One region of the Novosphingobium sp. BF6 genome, then DNA from elsewhere that is predicted to be linked to it. Evidence: predicted binding sites of a transcription regulator. Region 1 holds the regulator's gene; each other region holds the start of a gene.
The links. The regulator LexA, encoded in region 1, represses DNA repair genes until DNA is damaged. The targets are predictions, from matches to a motif close to GTTCCNCNCTTGTTCT.

Region 1 (7,515 bases):
CGTCCCAGCCCATGCCGTGGATGACCACGAGTTGGCGGAAGGCGTTGTTGAGATGATCGTCGCCGCGCAGGACGTGGGTCACACCCATGTCGTTGTCGTCGACCACCACGGCCAGCATGTAGGTCGGCGTGCCGTCCGAGCGAAGGATGACGAAGTCGTCGATTTCCTCGTTCCTGACGGTCACTTCGCCCTGGACGAGGTCGGTGATCGTGGTCTCGCCGTCGCGCGGCGCCTTGACGCGCACGACGTAGGAGCGGTCGGCCGGCCAGGTCGCGGGATCGGCATCGCGCCATTCGCTGTCGATGCGGAACGGGCGGCGCTCTTCCTGGGCCTTCTGGCGGCGCTCGGCCAGTTCCTCGGGCGTAAGGTAGCAGCGATAGGCATGGCCGTTAGCCAACAGCTCGGCGGCCACTTCGGCATGGCGCTCCGAGCGGGCGAACTGGAACACGGCGGGCTTGTCGCCCTCGAGGCCGAGCCAGGTCAGGCCGTCGAAGATCGCCTCGATCGCCGGTTCGGTCGAGCGGGCGCGATCGGTGTCCTCGATACGGAGGAGGTACTTGCCGCCGTGATGACGGGCGAACAGCCAGTTGAAGAGAGCAGTACGGGCGCCGCCGATGTGAAGATAACCCGTGGGCGAGGGGGCAAAGCGCGTGACGACGGTCTTGCCTGCCGTCGATCCGCTCGATGCGCTGCCGCTTGCCATTATTATAACCTTCCTGTCCTATGCGCGCCATGGCCAGCCAAGCCGCCACGACGGTTGATCTAGAGCATCCGGATGTCGCCGGAGCCGCTGCAATGCAGCATCGCCCATGGATCAGCCAGAGCCACTTGTCGAGCAGTTTGGCTGGTGTCGAGTGTTTTCTTTCGAACTGCGGTTTCGCTAGGGGACCGTGGCTCGCCGTAGCCTTCGGAAGCGGCGCAGCTGCGTGGTTTTCGCTGCCCTCAAGAGAGGATTGGGCAGGCCTTTGCGTAGTATGCGTCTCGATTGCGCTATTCGCACTTTACTGGCGATCCGGCGTCCTTCGCTATCCGTATCTTCGGCAGGCGATATTGTCGCTAGCGTTGTTGACGATGGCGGGATGCCTTGGCGTTTGGCTGCGCTCTGAAATGGTCGGCGCAGAGGCGATCCAGCGCCCGCTTTCGGGAACGTTCACCGGGGCTGTGATCGGATTGGAAGAACGGCCCGCGCTGGAGCGCGACCGGCTGACGCTGGCGCTGCGCGAGCCGGGAACCGGGCGAGCGATCAAGGTGCGCGTGAACTTGCCGGTGCGGTTTCGCGACCATGTGCTGGAGACGGGAATGGTGGTCCGCTTTCGCGGGCGGCTTGCTCCACCGGCGTCGCCGATGTTCCCGGGGGGGTACGATTTCGCGCGGTCGGCGTGGTTTTCCGGGATTGCGGCGACGGGGCAGGTGACTGCGCCTATCGAGATCATTTCGGCGGCCGGTGGCGGGGACTGGCTGGCGGAACGGCGTAATGGCTTGTCACGTCATATAACCGGGCGACTGGCCGGATCGGTCGGGGGAATCGCCGCAGCGCTGACCACGGGCGATATGGGGGCGATTTCCGGAGACGATGCGCAGGCGATGCGGGATGCGGGGCTGGCGCATCTGCTGTCGATCAGCGGGCTTCACGTGAGCGCGGTGATTGGCGGGGTCTATCTTCTCGCGCTCCGACTGCTGGCATTGTCGCCAGCCTTGGCCTTGCGGGTCCGGTTGCCGATCCTTGCTGCCGGTTGCGGGGCTTTGGCCGGGATCGGCTATACCTTGCTCAGCGGTTCCCAGGTGCCGACGGTGCGTTCTTGCCTGGGTGCCCTGCTCGTGCTGGCGGCGCTGGCGATGGGGCGAGAGGCCCTGTCGATGCGCTTGCTGGCAGTGGCGGCTTTCATCGTGCTGCTGGTCTGGCCCGAGTCGATCGTCGGCCCCAGCTTCCAGATGAGTTTCGCGGCGGTGATGGTTCTCATCGCGCTCGGCAATGCTGAACCGCTAAAGCGATGGCTTGCTCCGCGCGAAGAGGCACTGCCTGTGAAGGGCCTGCGTCATGTCATGCTGCTGCTGGTCATGGGCATCGCGATCGAAATGGCGCTCCTACCGATCGGTCTTTACCATTTTCATCGTGCGGGCATTTACGGATCGTTCGCCAACGTACTGGCTATCCCGCTGACAACCCTGGTTATCATGCCCCTGGTCGCGCTGGCGCTGGTTCTGGATGTCGTGGGAGCAGGCGGGCCGATCTGGTGGCTGGCGGATCATGCGATCGAGGGCTTGCTGGCGATAGCCCATTTCATTGCGGATAGTCCTGGTTCCGTCCGTGTCCTGCCAACGTTGAACGGGTGGCATTTCCTGTTGTTCGTAGCGGGAGGGTTATGGCTCGGGCTTTGGGAAGGACGAGTGCGCTTGTGGGGAGTGGTGCCGATCGTCATCGGATTCCTGGGCCTGATGATGGTCCAGGCGCCGGATCTGGTGATTTCAGGCGATGGTCGCCATGTCGGATGGATCGATCCGGACAGTCGGCGCCTCGTGATGCTCCGTGACGGTTCGAGCGATTATGCATTGGACAACATGATGGAAGCGGTAGGAAGGCGCGAATGGCCCAAGGTCGTTTCGGCAGTTCGGGGCGCCAGATGCAACAGCGATTTCTGCGCCGTTGCGCTGCGAACCGGCCAGACGCTGAACCATGTCCTCATCGCCAAGGGACATTTGATCGTGCCGGAAGATCAACTCACCAAGGCTTGCAGGCAATCCGACGTCGTCATTGCTGATCGCCGGCTTCCGGACAGTTGCCGACCGAAGTGGCTGAAGGCCGATCGCGCCATGCTGGATCGCAGTGGAGGCGTGGCCATTGATCTGGACCGGCAAACGCTAACAACCGTTGCGGACACGCAGGGCGATCATGGCTGGTGGCGTGCCTGGAGGTAGATCTCGGTCGATTATTTGAAGGGGGCTTTCTCCCCCCTTCAGGCTTAGTGATAACGGCGCAGAAGTCCTGCGAGCTTGCCTTGAACTTCCACCTCGTCCGGACCGTAGATCTGCGGCTCGTATGCGGCATTGGCGGGATCGAGCCGAAGCATGCTGCCCTCGCGGCGGAGATACTTGAGCGTCGCTTCCTCGCCCCGGATCAACGCGACGACGATTTCGCCGTCGCGTGCGGTATTGGTGCGCTTCACGAGTGCGAAGTCGCCGTCGAGAATGCCTGCGTCGATCATGGAGTCGCCGGAAACCTCCAGCGCGTAATGTTCACCGGAGCCGAGCAGAGCGGCCGGCACCGGAAGCATCGAATGGCCTTCCAGCGCCTCGATCGGTACACCTGCCGCGATCCGGCCATGGAGCGGAATTTCGATCACGTCGTTGGCCGGTGTCGGAACCTTCGGAGCACGAACCGGCGCCTCTTCCGCTGCCGGAGCGCTGCGGACAGGCTTGGTCGTCGAATCCTCGGGCTGGCGCAGGACTTCGAGTGCGCGGGCGCGGTTGGGCAGGCGGCGAATGAAGCCGCGTTCTTCCAGGGCCGAGATCAGGCGATGAACGCCCGACTTCGACTTGAGGTCGAGCGCTTCCTTCATTTCCTCGAAGCTGGGCGAGATGCCGCTTTCTTCGAGCCGGACCTGGATGAACCGGAGCAATTCATGCTGCTTGCGCGTCAACATCTGCTTTGCCTCATATGTTCTGCGGCCCTTGGCCCGACCGGATAGTGCTGCCTCGCCGGATGATTCCAAGGAACAGATCCGAAACGATCTGCCGCCTTAGAAAACTTTCCTGCGAACAATGAGGGAACAATTATGCAACGAACAGGGTATAGTCAAGCAATACCGCCATTTTGGAGCAAGAACATTCGAACCATCTCTCCCGCATTGGCCGCTTCGGCTTGAGCGGGACGGTCGATCAGTACGTTGCTGGCGGCCAGTGAAGAAAGCGCGCCGCTGTCCTGTAGCGATAGGGCCTGCGCGGTTTCCCCGTTCCACACCCCCCGCAGGAATTCCCGCCGTGCTCCAGCAGCCTTCAGAGGGGCGGAAAGCTTCGCCATAATGCTGCGCGGCAAAGGCTCGGTGGCACCAAGGAGCGCGCGGAGGACCGGCAGAACGAAAAGATAAGCCGTAACCAGGCTGGATACGGGATTTCCCGGCAGCCCGATCACGAGTTGCCTGCGTTCGCCGTGGGGGCGAGTCGCTACCAGCAGCGGTTTGCCCGGCTTGATCGCGACCCGCCAGAAATCGATTTCGGCACCCCAGGCCTCCAGCGCCGGACGCAGGAGATCGTGATCGCCGACTGAAGCGCCGCCGCTGGTCACGATCACATCGGCGTCGGACGCGGCCTCGAAAGCGTTGACGAGTGCATCGAGATCGTCCGGAACAGGTCCATTTCGCTTTGCATCGACGGGTAGGCTGCGCATCAGTGCCGTCAGCATCGCGCCGTTGCTTGCGGGGATCTGATGGTCTGCGCAGCAATCGGGTTCGGCGGCCAGTTCGTCGCCGCTGTCGATCACCGTGATTCGCGGAATGCGATGGACGGGAAGATGCTTATGGCCTGCCGCGACAGCGAGACCGATCTGGGCTGGACCGATCGGCGCTCCCTGCGCCAACAGAGGGCTGCCGTCAGCGAAGTCCATGCCGCGTCTGCGGATATGCTTGTGGCCGGGATGCGGCGCCGTGCCGGTCAGCACGAGGGCGCTGCCCTCACGGGTCAGGTCTTCTTGCAGGATCACGGCACCGGCTTCAACGGGAAGCAGGGCGCCGGTGGAGATGCGGACCGCTTTGCCGGGGACAAGGGTTCCGTCAAAAGGGTGCCCGGCCGCGCTTTCGCCGATGATCTGCCATGGCCCGACCAGATCACCGGGGGTGACGGCATAACCGTCCATGGCCGAGACGTCCGCAACGGGCTGACTGCGGCGGGCAGACATGGGCCCGGCAAGGTATCGACCGAGTGTGCCTTCCACGTCGACATGCTCGACAGGCAACGGCTCGACGAGGGCCAGCAGGCGGGCCTGCGCTTCCTCAAGCGGGATCGGCGGGGTCATTGGGCCTTCCAGTGGCCGGACTTGCCGCCGAGTTTCTCGATGAGGCGGATATCCCCAATGACCATGCCCTTGTCGAGCGCCTTAGCCATGTCGTAGATTGTCACGAGCGCTACGGAAACGGCTGTAATGGCTTCCATTTCCACCCCGGTTTTGCCGGTGAGCGAGACGGTTGCGGTAGCCGTGACGGCCTCGTCCTCGAAAGCGAAATCGACATTCACGGCATCGAGCACCAGCGGGTGGCACATGGGGATGAGGTCGGCGGTTTTCTTCGCCGCCATGATGCCTGCGATCTTCGCGGTTCCGAGCACGTCGCCCTTTGGGGCATTGCCGGCACGGATCGCTTCAAGCGCTGCCGCCGTCATAGTAATACGGCCCGAGGCGACGGCGACGCGGCGGGTTTCTGCTTTTGCGCCGACGTCCACCATGCGGGCATTGCCCTGATCGTCGATGTGGGTGAGGGACTTGCTCATCCCAACAGAAGGGCGCGGGTAGCGGCCTCGACATCGGCTTCGCGCATCAGGCTTTCTCCCACGAGGAACGTGCGGGCACCGCAGGCGGAGAGGCGCTGGAGGTCGGCATGGCCGTTGATCCCGCTCTCGCTGACCAGCAGCGTGCCTTCGGGAGCCAGCGGGGCGAGGCGTTCGGTGATGCCGATATCGGTGACGAAGCGCTTCAGGTCACGATTGTTCACGCCGATAAGCCTTGATTTCAAGCGGCTTGCGCGCTCCATCTCGGTTTCGTTGTGAACTTCGACGAGACAATCCATGCCGCGTTCGTGGGCGGCGGCTTCGAGTTCCACCATCAAACCGTCATCGAGCGCGGCGACGATAATGAGGATCGCGTCGGCGCCGATCGCGCGGGCTTCGGCGACTTGCCAGGGATCGACCATGAAGTCCTTGCGGATGACCGGCAGCGACACGGCGGCGCGTGCTTCGACGAGGAAATCCTCATGTCCCTGGAAATAAGGCGCGTCGGTCAGGATCGACAGGCAGGCGGCGCCGCCGCGCTCGTAGGCGACGGCGTGTTCGGCAGGACGAAAATCGGGGCGGATCAGGCCTTTGGAGGGCGAGGCCTTCTTGATTTCGGCGATCAGCGCGAAGCCGGTTTCCGCCTTGGCGCGCAGGGCGGCCTCGAAGCCGCGGGGTGCGGTCTGCCCGGCGGCGCGGGCGTCGAGTTCGCTGATCGTCGCGAAGCCCTTGCGGGTTTGGACTTCCGCGCGCTTGGTCTGGCAGATTTCGGTAAGCTTGTCGGACATCGGTAACCTCGAAAACGCGGCTCAGGCCTTGAGCGCGGAAATCCAGCAGTTCAACAGGGCATTGGCGAGGCCCTTGTCGATGGCCTCGGCGGCCTCCTCGACGCCTTCGCGCCAGGTTTCGACTTCGCCCGCCACGATCAGGGCCCCGGCGGCATTGAGCAGCACCGCGTCGCGATAGGCCCCTTCCTCGCCGAGGAGGAGACGGCGCAGCGCCTCGGCATTGTAGGCCGCATCGCCGCCGCGAATGGCGCCGACCTCGGAGACCGGCAGGCCGACGTCCTCGGGCGAGACCCGGCGCATGGCCAGTTCTCCGTCCTTGATCTCGGCCACTTCGTTGCCGCCCGCGAGGCTCAGTTCGTCGAGGCCCTCGTCTCCGGAGATGACGAAGGAGTGCTCGCTTCCGAGGTGCATCAGCGCTTCGGCATAGATCGGCACATAGGCGGGGCGGGCAATGCCGACGAGCTGGCGGCGCACGTTGGCGGGATTGGCCAGCGGTCCCATCAGGTTGAAGATCGTGCGGCGCCCGATCGCCTTGCGGATCGGCATGATCCGGCCCATCGCCGGGTGATGGCGCGCGGCGAAGAGGAAGCAGATGCCGAGGTCGTTCAGCGTCTCCTCGGCAGTTTCCGCGGCGCGGTCGAGGTTCAGGCCGAGCGCTTCGAGCGTGTCGGCGGCACCGGCTTTCGAGCTGGCGGCGCGGTTGCCGTGTTTGGCGACAGGTACGCCGCAGGCTGCGACGACCAGCGACACAGCGGTCGAGACGTTGAGGGTATGATGGCCGTCTCCGCCGGTGCCGCAGACGTCGATGGCGTTCGCGGGGGCGTGGATCGGGATCATGCGGTTGCGCATGGCGCGGGCCGCTCCGGCGATTTCGCTGGCCGTCTCGCCGCGTTCGGTGAGGGCGATCAGGAAGCGGACGATGGCATCGTCATCGACTTTGCCGTCGAGGATCGCGCCGAAGGCTTCTTCGGCTTCCGTTTCACCGATGGGATGCAGCGGATCGGGAAGGCTGGTCACGGTCATGCGGCGAGACGCGCCGGAAGCTTGGCGTTGATGCCGCAGAGCCTGAGGTAATTGGCCAGCATCGCGTGGCCGTGCTCGGTGGCGATGCTTTCCGGGTGGAACTGTACGCCGTGGATCGGCAGCGTGGCGTGGCGGAAGCCCATGACATGGCCGTCGTCCGAGCGGGCGTTGACCTTCAGCGCCGCCGGAATGTCCTCGACGATCAGCGAGTGATAGCGGGTGGCGGTGA
Region 2 (7,515 bases), 630 kb from region 1:
CCCCAGCATATTGCCCCCATCATGACGACACGCACATGCGCGCGCGAATCACAATTAAAATTTATTCAGCAAATTCCAAGTCGCAGAAGTGAACATCGGGCCGTCACTTCCCCACATCAAGCAGCGGCTTCAGATAATGCCCGGTGAAGGACTTCTTCACCTTCACGATATCCTCCGGCGTCCCGGCCGCGATCACCTCGCCGCCGCGCACGCCGCCTTCCGGGCCCATGTCGATGATCCAGTCGGCGGTCTTGATGACATCGAGGTTGTGCTCGATCACCACCACCGAATTGCCTTGTTCGACAAGGCGGTGGAGCACTTCGAGCAGCTTGCGCACGTCCTCGAAGTGGAGGCCGGTGGTCGGCTCGTCCAGCACGTAGAGCGTCTGGCCGGTGGAGCGGCGGGCCAGTTCCTTGGCGAGCTTGACGCGCTGCGCCTCGCCGCCGGACAGCGTGGTCGCCTGCTGGCCGACCTTGACGTAGCCGAGGCCCACTTCGTTCAGCATGTGCATCTTATCGCGGATCGGCGGCACGGCCTTGAAGAACTCTTCCGCGTCCTCGATCGTCATGTCGAGCACGTCGGCGATGGAGTGGCCCTTGAACTTCACTTCCAGCGTTTCGCGGTTGTAGCGCTTGCCGTGGCATTCCTCGCAGGTGACGTAGACGTCGGGCAGGAAGTGCATCTCGATCTTGATGAGGCCGTCGCCCTGGCAGGCCTCGCAGCGGCCGCCCTTGACATTGAAGCTGAAGCGCCCGGCCTTGTAGCCGCGTGCTTCCGATTCCGGCAGCCCGGCGAACCAGTCACGGATCTGGGTGAAGGCGCCGGTGTAGGTGGCGGGGTTGGAGCGCGGGGTGCGGCCGATGGGGGACTGGTCGATCTCGATCACCTTGTCGCAGTGTTCAAGCCCGGTGATCCGGTCATGCGCCCCGGCGACGACGCGCGCACCGTTGAGCTGGCGCGCGGCGCCCGCTTGCAGGGTGTCGATAGTGAGCGAGCTTTTGCCCGAGCCGGAGACGCCGGTAACGCAGCAGAAGGTGCCGAGCGGGAACTGCGCCGTCACGTTCTTCAGGTTGTTGGCGCGGGCGTTCTCGACCACGATCTGCTTGCCGTTGCCCTTGCGGCGGGTGGTCGGCACCTCGATCTTGCGGGTGCCGTTGAGGTAGGCAGCGGTGAGGCTGTTCTTGGCTTTCAGCACCTGCTTCAGCGTGCCTTCGGCCACGACTTCGCCGCCGTGGACACCGGCGCCGGGGCCGAGGTCGACGATATGGTCGGCGGTGCGGATCGCGTCCTCGTCATGTTCGACGACGATCACGGTGTTGCCGAGGTCGCGCAGGCGCTTGAGCGTTTCCAGCAGCATGTCGTTGTCGCGCTGGTGGAGGCCGATCGAGGGTTCGTCGAGCACGTAGAGCACGCCCGACAGGCCCGAGCCGATCTGGCTGGCAAGGCGAATGCGCTGGCTCTCGCCGCCGGACAGGGTGCCGCTGGTACGGTCGAGGTTGAGGTAGTCCAGCCCGACGTTGTTGAGGAAGCCGAGGCGCTCGTTGATTTCCTTGAGGATGGCCTTGGCGATCTGCTGCTGCTGGCTGGTGAGCTTGCCCTCAAGCTCCCCGAACCACGCGAAGCCGTCCGCCACCGAAAGGCGCGCGGCATCGGCGATGTCGCTGCCCGCGATCTTAACCGAAAGCGCTTCGGGCTTGAGGCGCTTGCCCTCGCAGGTCTCGCAGGGCTGCGCGGTCTGGAACTTGGACAGTTCCTCGCGCATCCAGGCAGAGTCGGTCTGGATCATGCGGCGGTTGAGGTTGCCGATCACGCCCTCGAACGGCTTGTTGACCGTATATTCCTTCTTGCCGTCCTTGAACGTCAGCGGCACGGCCTTGCCCGCGGTGCCGTAGAGGATGACGATCTTCACTTCGGGCGAGAGCGCGTCCCACGGCGTGGTGAGGTCGAACCCGAAGTGCTCGGCCAGGCTGGAGAGCACCTGCATGTAATAAGGCGAAGGCGGGTTCGACTTGGCCCAGGGTACGATGGCGCCCTGCTTGAGGCTGAGATGCTCGTTCGGCACCACCAGCTGCGGGTCGAACAGCAGCTTCTCGCCCAGACCGTCGCAGGCCGGGCAGGCACCCTGCGGGGCGTTGAACGAGAACAGGCGCGGCTCGATCTCCTCGATGGTGAAGCCGCTGACCGGGCAGGCGAACTTTTCGGAGAAGACGATGCGGTTCGGCGGCAGGCCGGTGCCCTTGAGCGTCTTCTTGGCGCCCTTTGCCTCTGGCCCTTCCGCTTCACGGCCGGGAACGACGCCGTCGGCTAGGTCGATATAGGCCAGCCCTTCGGCCAGCTTCAGCGCCTGTTCGAAGCTGTCGGCAAGGCGGGTCTGGATGCCGTCCTTCACCGCGATACGGTCCACCACGACTTCGATGTCGTGCTTGTACTTCTTGTCGAGCGCGGGGGCGTCCTCGATGGCGTAGAGTTCGCCGTCGATGCGGACGCGGGTGTAGCCCGCCTTCTGCCACTCGGCCAGTTCCTTGCGGTATTCGCCCTTGCGGCCGCGCACGACCGGCGCAAGCAGATAGGCGCGGGTGCCTTCGGGCAGTTCCATCACCCGGTCGACCATGTTGGAGACGGTCTGCGCCTCGATCGGCAACCCGGTGGCGGGCGAATAGGGAATGCCCACGCGCGCCCAGAGCAGGCGCATGTAGTCCCAGATCTCCGTCACCGTCGCTACCGTGGAGCGCGGGTTGCGGCTGGTGGTCTTCTGCTCGATCGAGATCGCGGGGCTGAGGCCGTCGATATGCTCGACATCCGGCTTCTGCATCATTTCCAGGAACTGGCGGGCATAGGCGGAGAGGCTCTCCACATAGCGGCGCTGGCCCTCGGCATAGATCGTGTCGAACGCGAGGCTGGATTTCCCCGAACCGGAAAGCCCGGTGATGACGATCAGCTTCTCACGCGGAAGTTCGATGTCGAAACCCTTGAGGTTGTGCTCACGGGCGCCGCGGACGGTGATGTGGGAGAGACTCATGGAGGTGACGTGTTCCAGATTTGTTCGCAAAGCGCAACCCGCCGCGACAGGCGTGTTGCCGCTGCGAAAGTCAGCCGCTCATGTGGGAGCGCAACGCGGAATTGCAACGCGCGCGTGCGGGGATGACCGGACGCCATGTCGTCCATCGGTCGATCTCTGTCGTTCGACGATCCAACCGCAAGGATGACTTGAAACCCGCACGTTTCTGCGCAATACAGAAACTGCCCGGAAATAATACCGACTCACCTTTTGCCGAATGTTGATCTTACCACTTCAAGTAATGATCTAGACATTTCTCGAAAGCCAAGGCGTGATCGCGGGGGCACTTCAAAAGTCTATACATGATTGTGGAGTCGTGACGGAACCCCTCAGCGCATTCGTTGTTTGGGAACGACTTCCCTCATCCATAGCGGTCGCTTTGCAGTTCGTTTGCCACGAGCCGTGGGGGTTCGTGCCGGGAGAGCTGCGCTCTTGCAACGGGAGAATGCAGATGACCAGGATTCACACCACTTTCGCCGCATTCGGCATGATTGCCATGGCTGCTACCGGCCTTGCGACCCCTTCGCTTGCCGACGTTATCGTCAAGGACGGCTCGCTTCGGGACGTACCGCATCGTGAAGTGCGCTACGGCGACCTCAATCTCGACAGCCAGGAAGGCCTGGCCACGCTGAACAACCGGCTGGAAATCGCTGTTCGGGCAGTCTGCCCGATGCAGAACAACCAACTCGACCATGTCGCTTGGGTCCACGATTGCCGCGATTCCTCACGCGAACGCGCCTTCGCGGCCCGTGACGACATGCTGGCGACGCGCATGGCCGCCAAGGAGAGCCCGGACCGACTGGCGACCGCCGCGCCGACATCGCTGGCTATCGTCGCCCGTCGCAGCAGATAACCGGCTTCGACCGGCCACCCCGGAAGGCCGCCGACAGGGCAATCCTGTCGGCGGCCTTTTGACTTCCGCCCGGGCAGGTTCCCGCATTCGCCTCAGGTTCCGCGCGTCTCGTCGCAGCAGCCAACGGCCTGTCGCATCCGAGATTGCTTCAGACCCACCGCTCGGTCAGAGAATTTTCCGCAAAGAACTCTTCAGGGACGGAAATAACAGACATGAAAGCTGGGCGCATCCTGCTTGCACTGGGCACTCTGGCGCTGTCGGCGCAGGCCTTTTCGGGCACGGCGCGGGCCGACGATCCGAACGATCGCATGACGCCCGAGGACATCGCCCGCGATGCCGCGATCATCCGCAAGCTCAACCGCGACCAACTCGATTACGTCCGCAAGCGCGACGCGCAGTACGCCTCGGGCTGGAAGGCCTATCGCGACAGCCATGGCGACGGCGACGAGGACTACGCCGCCGACGACGACCGCGACTATCAGGCGAGCAGGCGCGAATATGCCGGACAGTCGCGCGCCTATGCCCAGGCCCGCCGCGACTACGAGGCCGACCTCGCCCAATGGCGCCGCGACGTGGCCGCCTGCCGTGCGGGAGACTATTCGCGCTGCGAGTAGACCGGTAGCAGCAGTACTGGCAGGCAGTAGTAAAGGCCCGAGGGAGACGAACGATGAAGCCGAAGTTCACTGTCTCGGGCCGGATCGCCAGACCCATCTCGGAAGTCTTCGAAGCGGTCGCCGCGCCCGCCATTCTCTCCGAATACTTCACCACCGGCGGCGCGAAGGGGCGCCTTGAAACCGGCGCCGTCGTCACCTGGGATTTCCACGACTTTCCCGGCGCCTTCCCGGTCCATGTCGTCGAGGTGGTGACCGACCGCCACATCCTGCTGCGCTGGGGCGGCGACAGGGAGGCCGTCCTCCCCGATCTCGAAGGCGAGCACCGGACGCTGGTGACGCTGGCCTTCGAGACGCTCGAGGACGGACGGACCCTCGTGCAGATCACCGAGGAAGGTTGGTCGGAAACGCCGGAGGGCATGAAAGCCGCCTTCGGCAATTGCGAAGGCTGGACCGGCATGCTCGCGGCACTGAAGGTCTGGCTTGAGCACGGCGTGAAGCTGCGTCAGGGGTTCTACAAATAGTCGAGGGGTTCACGCGCAGGCGCTGAAAGATCATGCTCGCCCGCATTGGCGTCGTATCAATCGCCAACCCATGAGCGCCCCCTCAACCCGCTCAGGCTGAGCTTGTCGAAGCCCCCTGCGGCGTGGCGCTACGGGCCGATTGGCGCACCGGCAGCCACCCCCCGGCCATCATCACTTCCTTCTTGGCACGGCTCCAGCCCTTGAGTTTGCGTTCTGCCGCAAAGGCCGCATCGCGGGTGTTGAAAGTCTGGCGTCGCGGGCGGGCTTCGACAAGCTCAGCCTGAGCGGGGTGGGGTTAAAACCCGGCAAATCTGAACATGGTTCGCTATCCCCTAAAGTCCGTCATCCCCGCGAAGGCGGGGATCCCGCTCCCCTCGCGCAAGGCGAAAGGTTGCCAAGGCAGCGGGACCCCGCCTTCGCGGGGGCGACGGGGAGGCAATAGAGGCCCCACCGACGTCTCTATTGCCTCCCCTGCCCTGCCGCCTAAAAGCGAGTGCCATGAAGACAAAGCACCTCCTCGCGCCCATTGTCGCGCTGCTCGCAACCGCCTCCCACTCTGCCATTGCCAAGGAAGCGATCGACGCCGACCGCATGGTCGCCGACGTGAAGACGCTGGCTTCGGATACGTTCGAGGGCCGCGCGCCGGGCACCGTGGGCGAGGAGCGCACGATCGGTTATCTGATCGCGCGGTTCCAGGACATCGGCCTCCAGCCCGCCGGGCCGGACGGCCAGTGGGTGCAGAAGGTGCCGCTGCTGCACACCACGCTCGGGGCGCCGAAGACGCTCGCGTTCGCCGGCCCCAAGGGGGCGATGCCGGTGACGGTTGCCAAGGATATCTACATCTCCACCCTGCGTCCGGACGATACCGCGCGCATCGCCGGTGCCCCGGTGGTCTTCGTCGGCTACGGCGTGAACGCGCCGGAGCGCGGCTGGGACGATTTCAAGGGCATGGACCTCAAGGGCAAGGTCGTGGTGTTCCTCATCAACGACCCGGACTTCTACGCGAAGAAGGGCGAGCCTGCCGCGGGCAAGTTCGGCGGTCGGACGATGACCTACTATGGCCGCTGGACCTACAAGTTCGAGGAAGCCGCGCGGCAGGGCGCGGTGGGCGCGTTGATCGTCCATGACACGGCGGGCGCGGGTTACGGCTGGAACGTCGTCACCAGCCCCGGCGGCGAGAACTACGATATCGTCCGCGAGGCCGACAAGCTCACCAGTCTGGCGTTGCAGGGCTGGCTCTCCGCCGATGCCTCGACGCGGCTGTTCGCCTCGGCGGGGCTGGATCTCGCCAAGCTCTCGGTCGCCGCGCGCCGGACGGACTTCAAGCCGGTGGAGCTGAAGGGCGTGACTTTCGATGCCGAGGTTCCGGTGAACCACGAGGAAGTCATGAGCCACAACGTGCTGGCGCAGATTCCCGGCACTACCCGCAAGGACGAAGTGGTGATGTTCGGCGCGCACTGGGATGCCTACGGCAAGGGCGCGCCCGATGCGCAGGGCCGCATCTACCGCGCCGGCGCCAATGACGACGGCATCGGTATCGCCGGTATTCTCGACATCGCCCGCGTCATGAAAAGCGAGCCGGCTCCGCAGCGCACGGTCGTCTTCGCGGCCTGGACGGCGGAGGAGCGCGGGCTGCTCGGTTCGGAATTCTACGCCGCCAACCCGGTGTTCCCGATGGAGAAGACCGTCGCCAACCTCACCATCGACGTGCTCCAGACCGCGGGCGCCGCGAACGACGTGACGGTGATCGGCAAGGGTCAGGACACGCTGGAAGACGACATGGCGCGCGTCGCCGCGACGCAGGGCCGCCGCGTGACGGTCGAGAGCCTGCCCGAGCGCGGGCTGTTCTACCGCGCCGACCACTTCTCCTTCGCCAAGCGCGGCGTGCCGGTGATGCTGATGATGGGCCTTGCCGGGGCGGCCGACCTCAAGGAAGGCGGCGTCAAGGCGGGTCAGGCCTGGATCGATGCCTATACCGGCCAGTGCTACCACCAGGCCTGCGACGCCTGGTCGCCCGACTGGAAGATGGAAGGCGCGGTGCAGGACGTCGAGCTGATCCGCACCATCGGCGAGGAACTGGCGGGTTCTGCCAAGTGGCCGCAGTGGAAGCCGGGCTCGGAATTCAAGGCCGTGCGCGACAAGTCGGACGCGGTGCGCCGATAATTCAGGTCCAGTGAACGAGCAGGTCGGCGGCGGCGTGGAGTACCACGGCGCCGCCGATCAGCCATCCCGCCAGTTTCACCGCCCGCGCCGTGCCGTCGTCACGGACCGGCGGTGACGGCGCTTCCATCCGCGCCGAGGCCGCGCGCAGGAAGCGCGGCGCTTCTTCCGCCACGCGCGAGAGTTCGAGCAGCGCCGTCTCCAGCTTGTCCGGCGCGGCAAGGCGCTGCAACCGCGAGGCCACCAGCTTGCCCCGCATCCGCCCGAGCGCTGCGGACAAGTCGAAGTCCGGCGCGATGCCGGAGAGCA
Region 3 (7,515 bases), 970 kb from region 1:
AAGACGGCGCGGAATGAGGCCCAGGCCGCTCCGCACGCGGCGACTGGGCAGCGGGCGACGCCCTTCGGTGGGGGAAGCCCGCTTCACCATCTCCCAGTCGATATCGTCCGGCGCGCGATTCAGGTCGATCATGGCGCGCGGCGCTTGGGCGAGCAGCAGAGGCGCGCCGGTTGCCCTCGCCACTCCTCGGGCGACCCGATCGACGAAGCGGTCCTCCAGCCTGACGCAGACCGCACCGGGCTTGCGCATTCCGTCCAGCAACCGCGCAGGATAGGCCCTGCCTGCATGAGGCACCGCAATCAGCACGGGTATGGGGGAAGGCTCCTGCCCGGACAGAACGAAGGCGGGAATGCCGGGGGCATCGGGAATACGCCCGCCGGAACCTTGTTGCGAATCATTATCGCCCGAAGGATCGATCATATCTTCAAGCTGGCCCTTTCGCATGCCCCTGTCAAAGCGTCCCGTTCCCGGTCAGGTAAACATTCCGAACAAGAATTTTAACCGGACAAGGTATATGTCTTGGCTCATAGGAGCGCCCGTACCAGCGTACGACACGCCATCAACGAATTTGGACATGAAAACGCGATGATCCGCATCCTGCTTGCCGAAGACGACCAGGCCATGCGCACCTATCTGGCCCGCGCCCTGGAGAACGCCGGCTACGAAGTGCTGGCGGTGGACCGGGGAACCGAAGCCCTGCCTTATCTCCAGAACGAACATTTCGACCTCCTGCTCTCGGACATCGTCATGCCCGAGATGGATGGAATCGAGCTGGCGCAGCGCTGCGCCGAAATTTCCCCGATGACGAAAGTCATGTTCATCACCGGTTTCGCCGCCGTATCGCTGCGCGCGGGCCGCGAGGCTCCGCATGCCAAGGTATTGTCCAAGCCCTTCCATCTGCGTGATATCGTTATGGAAGTTCAGCGCCTCTTCGGCCTTTCCGAGCATGTCCGGCTGTAATTCCGGCTATCCACAGAGCTACCCACAGGCTCGTGAAACTTTTTTGAAAAAACCGGTTGCCAACCTCCGGCCTCACCGTTAGAGGCCCACTCCACCGAGCGGCACTACGGAGCCGCAACGGACTGACCGAATGGTGCGGGCGTATAGCTCAGTGGTAGAGCACTATGTTGACATCGTAGGGGTCGCAAGTTCAATCCTTGCTACGCCCACCATTCGAGAGCCCCGCAAGTCTTTGACTTAGCGGGGCTTTCTCTTTCCGGCCGGCGCGATTTTCCATCGCCGCCGTGATCGCTCCCGACCATGCAAGCGGTGCAACTCCGCCGCCGCGCAAAGCGGGCGGCCGGGCCGCAACCCGCCTTGCCAGCCGCCCCCCGCCTGCCTAAGAGACCCCCAATTCTCATCTCCAGGGGAGTTTTCCGGAATGGCAAAAATCAAGGTCAAGAATCCCATCGTCGAGATGGACGGCGATGAAATGACGCGGATCATCTGGGAATGGATCCGTGAACGGCTGATCCTCCCCTACCTCGACATCGATCTCAAGTACTACGACCTCTCGGTCCAGAAGCGCGACGAGACCGGCGACCAGATCACTGTCGACGCCGCCAACGCCACCAAGGAACACGGCGTTGCCGTGAAGTGCGCGACGATCACCCCCGACGAAGCCCGCGTCACCGAATTCGACCTCAAGAAGATGTGGAAGTCGCCCAACGGCACGATCCGCAACATCCTCGGCGGCGTCGTCTTCCGCGAGCCGATCGTGATCTCGAACGTGCCCCGCCTGGTTCCGGGCTGGACCGACCCGATCGTCGTCGGCCGCCACGCTTTCGGCGACCAGTACAAGGCCACCGACACCCTGATCCCCGGCCCCGGCAAGCTGCGCCTGGTGTGGGACGGCGAGAGCGGCGAGAAGATCGACCTCGACGTGTTCGACTTCCCGGCTCCGGGCGTCGCCATGGCGATGTACAACCTCGACGAATCGATCCGCGACTTCGCACGCGCTTCGTTCAACTACGGCCTCAATCTCGGCTGGCCGGTCTACCTCTCGACCAAGAACACGATCCTCAAGGCCTATGACGGCCGCTTCAAGGATCTGTTCCAGGAAGTGTTCGACACCGAAGGCTTCAAGGAAAAGTTCGCTGAAGCCAAGATCGTCTACGAACACCGCCTGATCGACGACATGGTCGCCTCGGCGCTCAAGTGGTCGGGCAAGTTCGTCTGGGCCTGCAAGAACTACGACGGCGACGTGCAGTCGGACACCGTTGCCCAGGGCTTCGGCTCGCTGGGCCTGATGACCTCGGTCCTGCTCTCGCCTGACGGCAAGACCGTCGAAGCGGAAGCCGCTCACGGCACCGTGACCCGTCACTACCGCCAGCACCAGCAGGGCAAGGCGACCTCGACCAACCCGATCGCCTCGATCTTCGCCTGGACGCGCGGCATCGCCTATCGCGGCAAGTTCGACGAGACCCCGGAAGTGGTGAAGTTCGCCGAGACGCTGGAACAGGTCTGCATCGAAACCGTCGAAAGCGGCAAGATGACCAAGGACCTCGCACTGCTGATCGGTCCGGACCAGAACTGGATGACCACCGAGCAGTTCTTCGAGGAAATCGTCAAGAACCTCGAAACCAAGATGGCAAGCTGGGGCTGAGCCTCCGCCTGATTGGAACCGAGTTCGAAGAAGACCCTCCGCCGCAAGGCGGGGGGTTTTTCTTTGGCCAAATGCCACCATGAAAAAGGCCCGCCGAAACGAAGTTCGGCGAGCCTGTAAGATTCACTGACGGCGCCCCCTGCGCCCGAACCTCGTCCGCTTACTCGAAAGGCTCTTCGCCCTCGAGCTTGGTGCGGTGCATCATGCGCCCGCAAGTCGGGTCATAGGCCTCGGCGCGGTGCATCGTGCCGGTGTTGTCCCACATGACGAGATCGCCGACTTCCCATTCGTGGCTGTACGTGAATTCCGGGCCGGTCGCCCATTCACGCAGACCATGGATGATCATCGCGCTTTCCAGAGCGGACTTGCCGACCACCTGTGCTGCGGTGCACCCGATCACCAGGCTCTTGCGCCCGGACTTGTGCTTCCACACGAGCGGCAGTTCCTGCTCCCCGATCTGGGCATAGCCCTGCAACTTGGCGAGGCTGGGTTCCGGCTCGTAGTAGAAGAGGCTGGCCCAGGGGCCGTGAACCACGCGGTACTGCTCGTACTCGGCCTGCCTGTCGCCCGGAAGGTCCTCGAAAGCCGCATACGTATTGGCGAAACCGGTATTGCCGGTGCCACGCGGGCTCGGCACCCGGCACGACAGCAGCGAGGCCAGGATCGGCACGTCGTTGCGGGTGCCGTCGATGTGCCAGTAGAGCGAACCCTTGAGGTACTCGGCCGCCATCGGGTTTTCCCTGGCGTCGAGCGTGATCTTCGAGATCACTTCCTCGCCCCCCTTGCGCTCGGGCGCGAAAATGCCGAGCGTCTTGGTGAAGGCGACCTGCTCTTCATCGGTGAAGTTCACTTGCGGGAATACCAGCACCCCGCGCGCTTCCAGCAGCTCGCGGATTTCCGTGGCGATCTCTCCGCCGAGCAGTTCTTCTTTCGTATTCAGCACGCGGCTGCCGATTTTCGGCTTGATCTCTTCGGCCTTCAGCCTGGTCTGGGTCTCGACCGACATGTCTCCAACTCTCCCGTCAGGTTCGGCCGCTGGATAAGCGGCTCACGGGAGACGATACCACGGACTGAACGCCTGTTCAAAGAGGCGCAGGCAAAAGGGCCGCGATCAATCGCTGCCGCGGAGTCAGAGCTTGAGACGGTCGAGCCAGCCCTCGACGAGGGCGCGTGCCTGCTCATGCCCGGTTTCGACGCCGAGGCCTTTCTCCATGACGATGCAGCGGCCGATTCCAGCCAGGACCACCGCGAGCGCAGCCGGATCGAAGCCTTCCACTGCCTTCATGCGATCTCCCAGCAGGCGTTCGAGAATCTCGACCTGCCGCTTGCGCATGGCGACGCTGTGCTCGGCCATCTTCTCGCGAACGGCGGGACGATGGTTGGCCAGTGCCATGAATTCCAGCGACATCGCCGTGCGGCTCGTATCGACGAAGAAGCCCCAGAGCGCCCGGACGGGATCGGGCGAGGCCAGCGCCTCCTCGATCATCCGGTCGCTGTCCGCCGCACCCTGGCGGCACACTTCGAGGAGCAGATCGTCGGTTGTCGGGAAATAGTAGTGCACCAGCGAAGGCTTGAGACCTGCCCGTGCGGCGACGCGCCGCGTGCTGGCGGCCGCATAGCCTTCGTCCCGAATGAGTTCGACGGTCGCCTCGACGATGCGCGCCCGCGTCGCGGATGTCTCGGCCCCTATCCTGCGTGCTGCGCCTGCCATCGGATCTCCTTTTCGCGCGTCTGCCTAAGACCTGCCGCTTCCAAGATCAACCAAGGCGGACCGCCTTGCCATTTGTTCTCTTTTTGTTCATTCTTGCGGGATGCGAATCCACAAGGGAAGAGGCGCCGTCAGCGGCCAGGCGAGCAAGCGCTTCAACCTCCCCCAGCGGGAGGCGGACGGCGACTGGCTGGATGCGATGGAAGACATCGACGGTCCTGCCCGCCACCCCGCCACTACGGTTACCGAGGAACATCCGCGCTCGATCCTGTCGTTCAACAAATCCCCCGACATTCCCTTCGATCGCTCGATCAACGCCTATCGCGGCTGCGAGCACGGCTGCATCTATTGTTTCGCACGGCCTACCCATGCCTATCACGACCTCTCGCCCGGCCTCGATTTCGAGACGAAGCTCTTCGCCAAGCCCGATGCGGCGCGGCTGCTTCGCGCGGCGCTCGCCAAACCTAGCTATCGTCCTGCCCCCATCGCCATGGGCACAAATACCGACCCCTACCAGCCGATCGAGGGACGCTATCGAATCACTCGCAGCGTGCTGGAACTCTGCCTGGAAACGCGTCACCCGGTCTCGATTACCACGAAGTCCGACCGGGTACTGCACGACCTTGACCTGATCGCGGAAATGGCCCGGTTCCGCCTCATATCCGTGGCCGTATCGGTGACGAGCATGGACCCGGCGCTTTCACGCCTGCTGGAACCGCGCGCGGCGGCGCCGGCCAAGCGCATCGCGGCGCTCGGCAGGCTGGCAGCGGCAGGCGTACCGGCCCATGTCTCGATCGCGCCGGTCATTCCCTCGATCACCGACCAGTATCTGGAGGAAATACTAAAGGCCGCGCTGGACCAGAGCATTCATCATGCGACCTGGATCATGATCCGCCTGCCCCACGAAGTCGCGCCGCTGTTCCGCGAATGGCTGGAGGCCCACTTCCCCGACCGCGCGGGCAAGGTCATGGCGACGATCCAGTCGATGCGCGGGGGCAAGGACAACGATCCGAACTTCTTCACCCGTATGCGCCCGCAAGGTGTCTGGGCGGACCTGTTCCGGCACCGCTTCCGGCTGGCCATGACGCGCATGGGATTTTCCCGTCCCGCCCATGTGCTCGATAGCTCCGGTTTCCGCAGGCCCTCGCTGGATGGCCAACTCTCGCTGCTATAGCTGCCAGAAACCGAACGCCCGCTCAGGCGTTTCCCTGCCCAACGACGAAAACAGGACAGGAGGACGGCATGACCGATGAACCCGCGAAAGTAGAGCGCGCCCCGGAAGCCCCCACGACGACGACCACGATCATTCGTGAGCGCGGATCATCGAGCGGGGCGACCGGAATGATCATGGCGCTGATCCTGCTGATCCTGGTAGCAGGCGGGATCTATCTGTTCAGTCAGGGCACGAAGAGCGAGACGGCAAAGGACGACGCCATTGCCGGAGCCGCCCAGAGCGTCGGCAATGCAGCCGACAAAGTAGGCGACGCCGCGCAGGACGCCTCGAACAATCTCAAGGACGATCAAGGCAACTAAGGCGTTCCACCCGATCAGGCGGCGCGGCGCAAGCCTTCGGGACCGCGCCGCGCAATCAGCGACACGTTGGATATTCCCGCCACGCTGGCCAGATGCTCCGCGAAATCGCCGTCGAGCGCGAAGTCCCGGCCCAGCCGGACTTTCTGCTTGCGCCCTTCCCCGAGATCGAGCGTTGCCACCACTTCGCCGCAGCCCGGCGCTCCGGCACGCATTAGCATCGCCAGTTCCTGCACCGCATCGACGCGATCGATATCGAGCGTCAGCAGCATCCGCGCATCGGCCTTCACTTCGTTCAGCGGCCTTGCCCCGCGCACCGTCACGCGGGGCGGCTCGTCGGGACTGGGGCTGTCCAGTTCGACTGTGAGGAGCACGCAGGCCCCTTCCTTCGACCAGCGCACGAAGTTCTCGACCAGACTCTCCTCGAAACAGGAGGCCGAGAAGTTGCCCGACTGGTCGGAAAAGTCCGCCATGACGAAGTCCTTGCCGCGCTTCGTCTTCCGCTTCTGGACGCTCTCGACCATGGCCGCCATCACCCCGCCGGTGCGCCCGGCCCCGCCGCCGGTCATGAGGCTGGAATAAGTCCGCGCGCCGTTCGCCGAAGCCACCGCGCGATACTGCTCGACCGGGTGGGCGGCGAAGTAGAAGCCGAAAGTTTCGCGCTCCTTGGCCATCTGGTCGGTGCGGTTCCAGGGTTCGGCCTCGACGAGGCGCAGGCCCTGCTCGACATGGTCGTCGCCGCCGAACAGGCTGTTCTGGTCCGAATTGCGCTCGCGCGAGGAACGGTCGGCCTCGGCCAGTAGCGTGTCGGCATTGGCGAGGACTTTGGCGCGGTTCGGCTCCAGCCCGTCGAAGCCACCTGCCGCGGCCAGGCTTTCGAGCTGGCGGCGGTTCATCGATCCGGCCGGGGCACGCCGGAACACGTCGTCAAGGCTGACGAACTTGCCGTTCGCCTCGCGCTCGGCGACAAGCGCGTCCATTGCCTTTTCGCCGACATTGCGGATGCCCGCCAGCGCATAGCGCACCGCATGGCTGTCCGGCGTTTCCTCGACGCAGAATTCGGCTTCAGACATGTTGATGTCGGGCGCAGCGAGCTGGATGCCGTTGCGGCGGGCGTCGTCCACGAAGATCGCCAGTTTTTCCGACTGGTGCATGTCGAAGCACATCGAGGCAGCGTAGAATTCGTGCGGGTAATGCGCCTTGAACCACGCCGTGTGATAGGCGAGCAGGGCGTAGGCTGCAGCGTGCGACTTGTTGAAGCCGTAGCCCGCGAACTTGTCGATCAAGTCGAACAGTTCGTTGGCCTTGGCCGCCTCGATGTTCGAAACGTCCTTGCAACCGTCGACGAAGCGCTGGCGCTGCTTGTCCATTTCCGCCTGGACCTTCTTGCCCATGGCGCGGCGCAGAAGGTCAGCGTCACCCAGCGAGTAGCCCGCCAGGATCTGCGCGGCCTGCATGACCTGTTCCTGATAGACGAAGATCCCGTAAGTCTCGCTCAGGATGCCCGAGAGTTTCTCGTGCGGGTATTCGATCGATTCCAGCCCGTTCTTGCGGCGACCGAACAGCGGGATATTGTCCATCGGACCCGGTCGGTAGAGCGAGACGAGCGCGATGATGTCGCCGAAATTGGTCGGCTTCACTGCCGCCAGCGTGCGGCGCATGCCTTCCGATT
Region 4 (7,515 bases), 1.5 Mb from region 1:
ACCACCAGACCCTCGGCATCGATCAGATGCCACTTCTTTTCCACCTCGGCCGGCTTGATCGACCGGGTGACCTTCGTAAGCGCCTTCATGGCTGGTCTATCCCTAATGTTCAGGTCGCGGTGGCCGAATCGTTCGCTTTCACGAATCTCCGGCACCGCGGGAAGGCGGCCAAATCGTCGAAAAGGGCCTGCAAGTCAAGCAGGCTGCGGGTTTCCATAGAGGTAAAATAATACCTCAAACCTGCTCACATGCCCAGACCGACCTGATCGCGTCGGCCGAGGCAATGCGCCCCCCAGACCGTCGCGGCGACCAGCAGCGCGCCGCAGAGCTGGTGCGCCACGGCCAGCCAGAGCGCCACGCCCGACCAGACGGTGAAGATGCCGAGCAGCACCTGGGTCCCGAAGGCCGAATGCACCGCGATCGAGGCAAGGCGGGCGTGGCGGGCCTTGAGGCGGCGGCCCATGACCACCAGCACCGCGACCACGGCCCAGGCCCACCAGCGATGGACGAAGTGCGTGAGGAAGGGATCGTTGACGAGCGCATGAAGCGCGCCGCCTGCCCATTCCACGCCTTCGGGGAAGAACGTGCCCTGCATCAGCGGCCAGGCGTCCATGCTGAACCAGCCCATGCCCGCGACATAGCCCGCGCGCAGGCCCGCGACCATCGCGCCCATGAAGAGCTGGAAGAACAGCATGGCCATGACCACGGCGCTGAACCGGGTCACGCGGGCCGGAGCCTGCCCGCGCCGCAGTTCGCGCAGGTCGAGTGCGGTCCAGACGAGGCCGCCCAGCGTCGTCAGCGCCACCAGCAGGTGCGCGGCGAGGCGGAAGTGATTCACCCGGTCGGCGGCTTCCGGCGTGAGGCCCGAGGAGACCATCCACCAGCCGACCACGCCCTGAAGCCCGCCCAGCGCCAGCAGCGCGATCAGGCGCGGCTTGTAGCCCAGCGGGATCGTGCGCTTGTACCAGAACCACGCCAGCGGGAGTGCGAAGGCCAGGCCGATCAGGCGGGCGAGCAGACGGTGGACCCATTCCCAGAAGTAGATGAACTTGTACTGCGCCAGGGTCATGCCCGCCGGGCCGTTGACGTCGATGTACTGGGGAATTTGCTTGTAGCGGGCGAATTCGGTCTGCCACTGCGCATCGGTCAGCGGCGGGATCGCGCCGGTCAACGGCTTCCACTGGGTGATCGACAGCCCGGACTCGGTCAGCCGGGTAATCCCCCCGACCGCGACGATGAGGACGACCAGTGCGGCCACGAACAGCAGCCAGCGAACCATGGGGGCGATATCGTCGGCTGTGCCGAGGATGGGACGACCGTCAGAAACTCTCATGGCGCAAATCCCTGCGATCTTGCGACGAAATGCGCAAGGGGCACGTCGATCGAATGTTTCGTCACGCAGTCGGGGCTTGATGAATGTTACAACGTCACATACATGGACATCCATGCGTACCGCCATCATCGCGATTCGAAACCGGCTGGACCGGGCAGGTATCCTGCTCAGCGGTCTTTGTGCGATCCATTGCGTTCTCGGTGTCTTTTTCGTGGGATTCCTGGGGCTTGGCGGTGAAGTTCTGCTTTCGCCGGAAGTCCACCGTGTCGGTCTGGCGCTGGCCCTCGTGGTGGGCGTGATCTCGCTCGGCTTCGGAGTCATGCGTCATGGCCGCGTCGCGCCGCTGGTGATCGGCGGAGTCGGCCTTGCGCTGATGGCCATGGCTATCGCGGTCGGTCATGGCCTGGCGGAATCGATGCTGACGATCGTCGGTGTCGCGCTTGTCGCCTTCGCGCACATCCGGAACCTGCACCGCGCGCATTGAAGGCCGTTTCAGGGAAAGTGCCGGGATTGCACCCCTGGGCACTTTCCAAATCGATTCTCCGCGCTATCTGCGGCCCATGGCTGCTAAACTCTCCCTCACCGTGAACGGCGAACCGCGCCGCATTGCACCCGGCTCGTCGATTGCCGATCTCGTTGCCGGCATCGGTCTCGATCCCAAGAAGGTCGCCGTCGAGCATAACGGCAAGATCGCCCCGCGCTCGACGCTGGGGGACGTGCTGCTGTCCGATGGCGATGTGCTGGAGATCGTCCACTTCGTAGGCGGCGGCTGAGTTCGCTCGCGCCGACCTTCCTGAAATACCCGTTCCCCGAAAGGATGCGAACCTTGACCGATACCGCTGCTGATACTTGGGCCCCGGATTCTTGGACTGTCGCTGGCCGAACCTTCCGCTCGCGCCTGATCGTGGGCACCGGCAAGTACAAGGATTTCGAGCAGAACGCGGCGGCGGTCGCAGCTTCGGGTGCGGAGATCGTCACCGTCGCGGTGCGCCGGGTCAATGTCTCGGACCCCAAGGCGCCGATGCTGACCGACTACATCGACCCTAAGAAGATCACCTACCTGCCCAACACCGCCGGTTGCTTCAGCGCCGACGACGCCATTCGCACCCTGCGACTGGCGCGCGAAGCGGGCGGCTGGGATCTCGTGAAGCTGGAAGTGCTGGGCGAGGCGCGCACGCTCTACCCGGACATGCGCGAGACGTTGAAGGCCACGGAAATCCTCGCGAACGAGGGCTTCCTGCCGATGGTCTACTGCGTCGACGATCCGATCGCCGCAAAGCAGCTTGAGGAAGCCGGTGCCGTGGCGGTCATGCCGCTCGGCGCGCCGATCGGTTCGGGCCTCGGCATCCAGAACAAGGTTACCGTCCGTCTGATCGTGGAAGGGGCCAAGGTCCCGGTGCTGGTCGACGCGGGCGTGGGCACGGCCTCCGAAGCCGCCGTGGCGATGGAACTGGGCTGCGACGGCGTGCTGATGAACACCGCCATTGCCGAAGCGCGCGATCCGATCCGCATGGCCCGCGCGATGAAGCTAGCGGTCGAAGCCGGTCGCGACGCCTACCTCGCCGGACGTATGGCGCAGCGCCGCTACGCCGATCCGTCCAGCCCGCTAGCCGGTCTCATCTGAATTTTTGCAGACCGCGATTTTTCCGGATCGGCCTCCTCCTTGCCGGGGGAGGGCCGATTTCCTCGCAAAAGTGCGGGAATCGGTATCTTTCAAACTGTCCCGAATTGAAATCCTGCATGAATCTTGTCGGAATTAGGGGGGACAAACCTTTGCGCAGTTAAGGCTGTAGCAACCCATGTGGCAGAAATTGGTTTTAGTGACAGGGAGGATAGTCCTTCCGTGTCACGAGGATCAGGACCATGACTCACACGGGAAAGGCCACCATCACCATCAGCGAACTGCGGGAGTTCGCCAGCTTCACGCCCTGCGAGCAGCGCTACATCCGTCGCAGCCTCGACGTGGGGCTGGGCCGGCAGGATGCGCTCGGCCTCTGGGCACGCGATGCTGCCGAGGCCACCTCGATCCGAAAGCAGTACGAGAGCTACGAAGACCTTGCGGTACTGCGGGACATGCGGCCTGACGAGTTTGGCTTCGACGACATCACCGCGTTCATGGGCAAGCTCGTCCATATGGCGGCTTTCGATCTGGCGCAGGACCGCATCGAATCGTTCCCGGCCTTCCGCTTCCTTTACGAGCGCCTGCTGGGCGGCTGGGTAAGGCCCTGGTTGCCGGGTGCTTTCTGCGGCGCGGCGGCGCTTCCCCAGATTCGGCCCGAGCGCCGCAAGACCCTGCTTCACTCGATCAGCGAAGCGGCCGCGACCGCCGCGGGATGGTCGGAGCGCGAGCCGTCGTTCTATCCGGAGTGGATCGAGAAGGAAGTCGCCTGACGTTTCACGCGATCCGGAGTTTCGGCTCCGGATCGTCCATCAGCCTTCGCTGCCCCATTGCTGGGTCTGCGGATCGCCCAGAGTGACAAGCCGCCGGAGCGACGCGCGGGCGAGACGCTCGGTCTCGACCTTGCGGCGCGCGGCGGCGAGTTGACGCAGCGGGGCAGGGCGCAAAATCTCCGCATCGTAGCCGTCTGCAACGATCACGCCGCACTGTTCGGGCAGGAACGGCTCGGTTTCCAGCGGCGCGCGGTCCAGCGAGGGCGGCAGGCCCCAGTAGAAGCGGTCGCAATAGTCGAGATAGTCCGGCCACTTGCCGTCGCCCAGCAAGTCTGCCCGCGAAACCTTGATCTCGACGATGATGACGTGGCCCTTGGCATCAATGCCCATGAGGTCCGCCCGGCGTCCGCAGCGCAGCGGCATTTCCGGCAGGCACCAGATATCGTTGCGGGCAAACAGCCGCCCGATTCCCCGCGCGACGTCGGCGGCGACGAAGGAAGCGAGCGGCGATGAGAGGGGGGAATCAGCTTCGGCCATGGCGGCATAATAGGAACATAGAGTGAACTTTCAAGCCGCCGATAGCGTGGAGGCGTTCGCCTCGATGATATCCTGGCGAAGGTTTTCCCAAGCCTATGATGCGATGGATGGATTTGGCACTGGCAACGCCGCTCATGCTCTGCTAGTCGCCCCAGCACTGCACCCGTAGCTCAGCTGGATAGAGCGCTGCCCTCCGAAGGCAGAGGCCACAGGTTCGAATCCTGTCGGGTGCACCATTTTCCTAAGTTTTCAGAGCAGATCGGTTTCGGCCGATGGCAGCCCGTTTGGGCGGCGGTTGCGCGCCGCCCGTGGATCGGCGTTCAGGCGAGAACGCGGTGCACCAGATTGGTGTTGAACTGGCGCAGCCAGCCGGGGATCAGGAAAGCATCCACCAGCACCCAGATGCCGAGCGGAATCAGGAACAGCAGGCCGAAACCGAAAATCCAGATCGTCGCCCAGCCAAGTACGAACAGCACGAGTTGGACGATGCCGCCTGCGGTTTTTCCGGCATAGAAGCGATGGGCGCCCAGCGAGCCGAGGAAGAACCACAGCAGATAAGTCACCCCGGTGGACTTTGCGTTCGCCTGGTAGAGCAGACCTGCCATCGCCGCGTTTTGTGAGTTGGTGTCGGACATCGATAACCCCCGTCGATAAGAGAAGCGCGCAGGGATAGGTCCATGCCTTTAAGAAATCACTGAATTTCTTATATTTTACCTCAATGGAAGTCGCGCGAGCGGGGGAGTATCCGCACGTTTCGGGGATGCTGCGGGCGCACGACTTCGTCCGTGCTGGAGAGTTGCGGTTGGGTCTCGTGGTCTTCGGAGAGGCGGCCGAGTTCCGGAGTACGGTCGTGGATGCGCTGGGCCATCAGGTGTACGACGCCTTCGGGGCTGCGCTGGACGAGGCCCTCCACAACCATCAGCCGCGCGGCCATTACCGGGCGGCGGTAGGTCTCGAACAGTCTTTCCCAGATCACCACGTTGGTGATGCCGCCTTCGTCTTCCAGCGTGACGAAGATCGCCTTGCCTTCGCCCGGTCGCTGGCGGACCAATACTACGCCGGCGACTTTCACCCGTTTTCCCGGTTTCGCCTTTGCCAGTTCGGCGCAGCTGAGCACACCTTCCGCCGCGAAGAGCGGGCGCAGGAAGTCCATCGGGTGCGCCTTCAGGGAGAGGCGGGTGGTCTGGTAGTCGGCCGCGACCTGTTCCGATAGCGGCATGGCGGGCAGGGCGGCGGGCGGCTCCTCGCCCAGTTCGCGGGCGCGGGCGGCGGCGAAGAGGGGGAGTTCGCCGCTGGGCGTACGCCGCGCTTCCCAGAGGCCTTCGCGGCGGTCTAGGCCGATCGAGCGCAAGGCGTCGGCATCAGCCAGCAGGTTGAGGGCGCGCTGCGGCAGATCGGCGCGGCGGGCGAGGTCTTCGAGGTTGGTATAGGGGCGATGGTCCTTGATCGCCTCGGCCCAGTCCTCGCGGAAGCCGTGAATCTGGCGCAGGCCGAGGCGCAGCGCGAGTTCGCCTTTCGCGTTTCGCTCCAGAGTGCAGTCCCATTCGCTGTGATTCGCATCGACGGGGCGGACTTCCACGCCGTGCTCCTGTGCGCAGCGGACGATCTGGGCCGGGGCGTAGAAGCCCATGGGCTGCGAATTGAGCAGGGCGGCGGCGAAGACGGCGGGGTAGTGGTGCTTGATATAGGCCGAGACCCAGACCAGCCGCGCGAAAGCGAGGGCGTGGCTTTCCGGGAAGCCGTAGCTGCCGAAGCCCTCGATCTGCTTGAAGCAGCGCTCGGCGAAGTCCTTCGCATATCCGCGCGCGACCATGCCGCCCACCATCTTGCCGCGCAGGGAGTCGATGGTGCCGACATTGCGGAAGGTCGCCATGGCGCGGCGGAGCTGGTTGGCTTCGGCATCGGAGAAGTTTGCGGCGGTGATCGCCAGCCTCATCGCCTGCTCCTGAAACAGCGGGACGCCCTTGGTCTTGCCGAGCACCTCGTGGAGTTCCCTGGGGTCATGGGGCGGGGCGGGAGCAGGAAATTCCACCTTCTCGATCCCCTGCCTGCGGCGAAGATAGGGATGCACCATGTCGCCCTGAATCGGCCCGGGCCGGACGATGGCAACCTGGATGACAAGGTCGTAGAATTCCTTGGGCTTCAAACGGGGCAACATGTTCATCTGGGCGCGGCTCTCGACCTGAAAGATGCCGATGCTGTCGCCGTGCTGGAGCATTTCGTAGACTCCTTTGACATGCGGAGGGTTGTCTTCGGGATCCTCCTCGTCACACGGTACCGAACTTAGCTGATACTGCCTGCCGATGTGAGTCTCGATCATGGCGAAGGCCTTGCCGATGCAGGTCAGCATGCCGAGCGCCAGAATATCGACCTTCATCAGGCGGAGGGTGTCGATGTCGTCCTTGTCCCACTCGATGAAGGTGCGTTTCTCCATGGCTGCGTTGTGGACCGGCACGGTCTCGTCCAACCTGTCCTGCGTCAGCACGAAGCCGCCGACGTGCTGCGAGAGGTGGCGGGGGAACTCCAGAATCGCCTCGGTGAAGCGATTCACCCGCGCGATCGTCGGGTTGTCGGGATCGAGTCCGGCTTCGAGGCAGCGGTTGCGGTCGTATTTCGCGGCATGGCTGCCCCAGACGGTGCTGGCGAGGCGGGCGGTCACGTCCTCGCTGAGGCCCAGCGCCTTGCCGGTGTCGCGGGCGGCGCTGCGCGAGCGGTAGTGGATGACCGTGGCGGCGATCCCGGCGCGGTCGCGGCCGTAGCGCTTGTAGATGTACTGCATCACCTCCTCGCGCCGCTCGTGCTCGAAGTCGACGTCGATGTCCGGCGGTTCCTTGCGCTCGGTGGAGATGAAGCGGGAGAACAGCAGGCTGTGCTTCACGGGATCGACGGCGGTGACGCCGAGCACGAAGCAGACCGCGGAATTGGCCGCAGACCCCCGGCCCTGGCAGAGGATGCCCTGCCCTTGCGCCCACTGGACGATATCGTGGACGGTCAGGAAGTAGGCGGCGTAGTCCTGCTTGCCGATGATCTCCAGTTCCCCGGCGAGCAATCCGGTCAGCTTGTCGGGAATGCCTTGCGGGTAGAGGTCGCTGGCCCGGCTCCAGACGAGTTCGGTGAGCCAGCCTTGCGGGGTATAGCCGTAGGGCACCGGCTCGTGGGGGTAGGTATAGCTCAGGTCGTCGAGCTTGAAGGCGATGCCGTCCATGAAATCCCGGGTGGCGGCGATGGCTTCGGGGGCGGCGGCGAAGAGGCGG

Region 2: a site for LexA is predicted at 3,031-3,046, ahead of uvrA (excinuclease ABC subunit UvrA). Genes of this name have one in related genera too.
Region 3: a site for LexA is predicted at 4,391-4,406, ahead of AC4D6D_RS05680 (PA0069 family radical SAM protein). Genes of this name have one in related genera too.
Region 4: a site for LexA is predicted at 4,274-4,289, ahead of AC4D6D_RS01950 (MmcB family DNA repair protein). Genes of this name have one in related genera too.

What each region holds. Positions count from the first base shown of each region.
Region 1 is NZ_CM177775.1:2,119,205-2,126,719, reverse strand. Features, by position in the region: gene gltX (glutamate--tRNA ligase) at 1-703, opposite strand, end outside; gene AC4D6D_RS10320 (ComEC/Rec2 family competence protein) at 733-2,916, shown strand; gene lexA (transcriptional repressor LexA) at 2,961-3,641, opposite strand; gene AC4D6D_RS10310 (molybdopterin molybdotransferase MoeA) at 3,794-5,008, opposite strand; gene moaC (cyclic pyranopterin monophosphate synthase MoaC) at 5,005-5,478, opposite strand; gene trpC (indole-3-glycerol phosphate synthase TrpC) at 5,475-6,263, opposite strand; gene trpD (anthranilate phosphoribosyltransferase) at 6,285-7,286, opposite strand; gene AC4D6D_RS10290 (anthranilate synthase component II) at 7,283-7,515, opposite strand, start outside.
Region 2 is NZ_CM177775.1:2,744,925-2,752,439, forward strand. Features, by position in the region: gene AC4D6D_RS13460 (KwaA family protein) at 1-9, opposite strand, end outside; gene uvrA (excinuclease ABC subunit UvrA) at 104-3,019, opposite strand; gene AC4D6D_RS13470 (UrcA family protein) at 3,510-3,911, shown strand; gene AC4D6D_RS13475 (hypothetical protein) at 4,124-4,525, shown strand; gene AC4D6D_RS13480 (SRPBCC family protein) at 4,579-5,046, shown strand; gene AC4D6D_RS13485 (M28 family metallopeptidase) at 5,545-7,209, shown strand; gene AC4D6D_RS13490 (ABC1 kinase family protein) at 7,211-7,515, opposite strand, start outside.
Region 3 is NZ_CM177775.1:1,149,659-1,157,173, reverse strand. Features, by position in the region: gene AC4D6D_RS05710 (N-formylglutamate amidohydrolase) at 1-420, opposite strand, end outside; gene cpdR (cell cycle two-component system response regulator CpdR) at 586-960, shown strand; tRNA gene AC4D6D_RS05700 (tRNA-Val) at 1,098-1,172, shown strand; gene AC4D6D_RS05695 (NADP-dependent isocitrate dehydrogenase) at 1,382-2,605, shown strand; gene AC4D6D_RS05690 (TauD/TfdA dioxygenase family protein) at 2,766-3,611, opposite strand; gene AC4D6D_RS05685 (TetR/AcrR family transcriptional regulator) at 3,735-4,316, opposite strand; gene AC4D6D_RS05680 (PA0069 family radical SAM protein) at 4,417-5,487, shown strand; gene AC4D6D_RS05675 (hypothetical protein) at 5,556-5,846, shown strand; gene dnaE (DNA polymerase III subunit alpha) at 5,861-7,515, opposite strand, start outside.
Region 4 is NZ_CM177775.1:386,247-393,761, reverse strand. Features, by position in the region: gene rplM (50S ribosomal protein L13) at 1-89, opposite strand, end outside; gene AC4D6D_RS01975 (COX15/CtaA family protein) at 245-1,333, opposite strand; gene AC4D6D_RS01970 (MerC domain-containing protein) at 1,446-1,817, shown strand; gene thiS (sulfur carrier protein ThiS) at 1,894-2,106, shown strand; gene AC4D6D_RS01960 (thiazole synthase) at 2,151-2,957, shown strand; gene AC4D6D_RS01955 (hypothetical protein) at 3,197-3,724, shown strand; gene AC4D6D_RS01950 (MmcB family DNA repair protein) at 3,764-4,261, opposite strand; tRNA gene AC4D6D_RS01945 (tRNA-Arg) at 4,421-4,497, shown strand; gene AC4D6D_RS01940 (TM2 domain-containing protein) at 4,582-4,896, opposite strand; gene AC4D6D_RS01935 (error-prone DNA polymerase) at 4,977-7,515, opposite strand, start outside.